One region of the Klebsiella sp. PL-2018 genome, then DNA from elsewhere that is predicted to be linked to it. Evidence: predicted binding sites of a transcription regulator. Region 1 holds the regulator's gene; the other holds the start of a gene.
What was found. The regulator Fur, encoded in region 1, represses iron uptake genes when iron is present. The targets are predictions, from matches to a motif close to ATAATAATGAGAACNACTATCAA.

Region 1 (2,203 bases):
CCGATCACTCTCAGGGACTCGCTGTCGAGATGGGAAATTGCCGCCCCCGGCTGCAAAGTGGCGCCGAGCCCGTCGCGGACGGCGCGCATCAGCAGGGCCAGGCCGTCGATTTCAGCCACCACATCGACGCTCAGGGCATGCTCCTGGCAGATCGCCTCCAGCCTGCCGCGCAGTCCATGCCCCAGGCTTGGCATAATCAGCGGGATAGCGGCCAGCTGGCCAGGCGAGATGCTCGCTTCGGGAAGGGGAGAGAGCACGTCATGGGTGCCAATCAGAAACAGACGCTCTTCGAGAATAGGTCTGGCGCTCCAGCGCACAAGCTTCTCCTTCTGGAACACGATAGCTAAGTCAAGCTGGCGGGTGTTGATCATGCGTTCAAGGTTACCGGAGAGGCTCTCGACCAAATGCAGGCGGACGTCGGCATAGCTTTCGCGCATCGCGTGAATAAAAGGCACCCCGAGAACGGAGGCGGTGCTGGGGGCCATACCGACGCTGACGTGGCCGGAAAGGCGCGCCTCGCGCGCGGCGAGAACCGCATCATCGGCGTGACGCAGCGCGAGCTGCGCCTGGGAGTAGAAGGCGAGGCCGGCGCTGGTCGGCATTACGCCGCGAGACGTCCGCTGCAGCAGGCGAATGGCGAGTTCGTTCTCGAGGCGCGCCATCTGTTGGCTAAGCGCGGAGACGCCGATATCCAGGTCAAGCGCGGCGCGGCCCATACTGCCGGTTTCAATAATGCGCACAAAATAGCGTAGCTGGCGAAGCTCCATGTCGACTCTCCGTACACGTCAGGATGCACTGACAGTAAACGTATTGCAGCGCGAGAGAAAGAGGCGGCAGATTCCGGGCAAAAAAAAGCCAACCTTCAGGTTGGCTTTTGGCGGTATACGATGCGGTGATTATTTCTCTGCCGCGTCGTGGGCATGTTCATCTTCGCGGCAGTCGCCTTCTGCGCAGTGGCCGTACAGGTACAGGCTGTGGTTAGTCAGGCGAATACCGTGCCTTGCGGCAATTTCACGCTGGCGCGCTTCGATGGAATCATCGCTAAATTCGATCACTTTGCCGCAGTCGAGGCAAATCAGGTGATCGTGATGATGCTGCTGCGTCAGTTCAAAAACGGATTTACCGCCTTCGAAATTATGACGGGTGACGATGCCGGCGTCGTCGAACTGGTTCAGTACGCGGTAGACGGTGGCCAGGCCAATCTCTTCACCCATATCAATCAGGCGTTTGTATAAGTCTTCCGCACTGACATGATGGTTATCCGGTCCTTGCAGCACTTCCAGGATTTTTAATCTCGGAAGCGTCACTTTCAGGCCAGCTTTCTTTAATGCGGTATTGTTGTCAGTCATGCGGAATCTGTCCTGTTGCTAAACGATCTACTTCCTTCAGCGGAAGTAATACAGAGAATCACCCGATGTAATGCGTCTCATTATAGAACTGCCATGGTGAAATGAAAACTGCAAGCATCGGGCCTTGTATGCTGTCAAAAACGAGGCACTCGCTACAAAGTGCTTCACGCGACCCCGTTAAATCAGAGGACATTGTACAGATATGTGATTAAAAGTTAAAAACTTGTAGCTATAACTTTGATTGCTTTTATCTATCAATTCGGCGAAACCTGATGATTACGCCGTTCAGACTCAGGCATTCTTGATTTCTTCGAGGTGCAGTTCTTCAGAAATCTGTTTTACCCATTTTTCCACGCGTTCGTTAGTCAGCTCAGGCTGACGGTCTTCGTCAATGGCCAGGCCAACAAAGTGATCGTCATCGGCCAGGCCTTTAGAGGCTTCAAAATGGTAGCCGGCGGTCGGCCAATGGCCAACGATAGTTGCGCCGCGCGGTTCGATGATATCGCGGATAGTCCCCAGTGCATCACAGAAGTATTCAGCATAGTCCTCCTGATCGCCACAGCCAAACAGAGCCACCAGTTTGCCATTGAAATCGATCTCTTCCAGCGTCGGGAAAAAATCGTCCCAGTCGCACTGGGCTTCGCCGTAGTACCAGGTGGGAATGCCGAGCAGCAGGATATCGTGAGCTTCCAGATCCTCTTTGCTGCTTTTGGCAATGTCGTGAACATCAGCAACGTCTTTACCAAGCTGCTTTTGGATCATTTTTGCAATATTTTCGGTGTTGCCGGTGTCGCTGCCAAAAAAGATGCCGATGATTGCCATGAGTAAAATAACCTCTTGAAACTTAATGATGT
Region 2 (2,203 bases), 1.7 Mb from region 1:
TTTTTCGGCACCGTTGTTTCTCATCTGTTTGGCGCCTCCGTCGGGCGTGAAGGCACGGCGGTGCAGATGGGTGCCTCGATTGCCGACCGTTTTACGGCCCTTTTCCGCCTTAACGACGATGCCCGGCGAATGATACTGATGGCCGGGATCAGCGCCGGTTTCTCTTCGGTTTTCGGTACCCCGCTCGCCGGAGCGCTATTCGGGCTCGAGGTCCTGGCTATCGGACGGATGGACTACAGCGCCATTCTTCCCTGCCTGTTTGCCGCGATTATCGCCGATCGGGTCGGCATCATGTGGGGCGTGCAGCATACGCACTACTTTATTACCGGCTTTCCCACGCTGACGCTCTGGACGCTGCTGGCCGTCATTATCGCCGGCTGCTGCTTTGGCCTCGCGGCGCGCATTTTCGCCGACAGCGCGCATGCGGTCGGCGCCTTCATGAAAAAACGGATTCACTACGCGCCGCTGCGGCCGTTTATTGGCGGACTGGCGATTGCCGGCGCCGTCTGGCTGCTGCACGGAGAGCGCTATATTGGCCTGGGCATACCGGTGATAGTAGACGCTTTCCAGCATCCGCTGGCGCCGTGGGACTGCTTCGGCAAACTGATCTTCACCGTTGTCTCTTTAGGAAGCGGATTTAAAGGTGGCGAAGTCACCCCGCTGTTTTACGTCGGCGCGACGCTGGGCAATGCGCTGGCGCCGCTGCTGCATATGCCGCCAGGTTTTCTGGCCGGGATAGGTTTTGTCGCCGTCTTTGCCGGCGCGGCGAATACCCCCATCGCCTCGACGCTGATGGCGATTGAGCTATTTGGCGCGGAAATCGGTGTTTACGCGGCGCTGGCCTGCGTGGTGGCATGGCTGGTCTCGGGCTATACCGGTATTTATCGTTCCCAGCGCATAGCCTGCCTGAAACAAAGCTATGTCCCGACCGGCATCAGACTGGCTGAGCTCCCGGCGTGGTACCAATCGCAAACACGCCGTCAAAAAACCGACAACGAAACCCCCACCTCCTGACGAACGTGCCCGGAAACCGGAGGGTTCAGGCTCGCCGGTTTCTTCATGATATCTACCACATGCCGGAAAGTTGCGGCAATTGTGAGGATTTAATGGAGATTAGCGTCTCTTTATTGAAACGATAATGATTATCATTGATATTCTCGATCTCAATTTTTTCATGATTTGATATGGATATTTATAATGAGAACGCAGAAAAATCACATAGCAACGCCCCTGGCCCTGGCCATTGCAGGCTTACTCAGCCCAGGGGTCTTCGCCGAAGAGGTGGAACAGGATACGGAGACCATGGTGGTTCATGGCACCGCCGAAGAGGCGCTGAAGCAGCAGCCGGGCGTCTCGATCATCACTGCGGAAGATATTGCTAAAGATCCCCCGGTTAACGATCTCTCAGAAATCATCCGTAAAATGCCCGGCGTCAACCTGACCGGCAACAGCGCCAGCGGCAGCCGCGGCAACAACCGTCAGATCGACATTCGCGGAATGGGACCGGAAAACACGCTGATTCTTATCGACGGCGTGCCCGTCACCTCCCGCAATTCAGTGCGCTATAGCTGGCGCGGCGAGCGCGATACCCGCGGCGACAGCAACTGGGTACCGCCGGAAATGGTGGAACGCATTGAAGTTCTGCGCGGCCCTGCCGCAGCGCGCTACGGCTCAGGCGCCGCGGGCGGCGTTGTCAATATCATCACCAAACGCCCCACCAACGACTGGCACGGCTCGCTTTCGCTGTATACCAATCAGCCGGAAAATAATAAAGAAGGCGCCACCAACCGGGCTAACTTCAGCCTCAACGGACCGCTGGCGGGAGATGCCCTGACCATGCGTTTGTACGGCAACATCAACAAAACGGAGCCCGATGCCTGGGATATTAACCGCGCGCAAAATGGCTCTTACGCGGCGGGCCGCGAAGGGGTACGCAACAAAGATATTAACGCCCTGCTGTCGTGGAAAGTTACGCCGCAGCAGATCCTGGATTTTAGCTACGCCTATAGCCGCCAGGGCAATATTTATGCCGGCGATACGCAGTACAGCAACAGCAACATGAGCCCAAATGGCCTGGTGGATACGCTGTACGGTCAGGAAACCAACCGGCTATATCGGCAGACCTGGGGCCTGACCTACAACGGGATCTGGGACTGGGGCCAGTCGAAGGCGGGCGTCTACTACGAAAAAACCAACAATACCC

Region 2: MKleb_RS15790 (TonB-dependent siderophore receptor) is a predicted target of Fur. The motif match lies at 1,133-1,155, and genes of this name have one in related genera.

The regions. Positions count from the first base shown of each region.
Region 1 is NZ_CP077673.1:1,699,499-1,701,701, forward strand. Features, by position in the region: gene tcuR (tricarballylate utilization LysR family transcriptional regulator TcuR) at 1-767, opposite strand, end outside; gene fur (ferric iron uptake transcriptional regulator) at 897-1,349, opposite strand; gene fldA (flavodoxin FldA) at 1,641-2,171, opposite strand.
Region 2 is NZ_CP077673.1:3,394,219-3,396,421, forward strand. Features, by position in the region: gene MKleb_RS15785 (voltage-gated chloride channel family protein) at 1-1,014, shown strand, start outside; gene MKleb_RS15790 (TonB-dependent siderophore receptor) at 1,198-2,203, shown strand, end outside.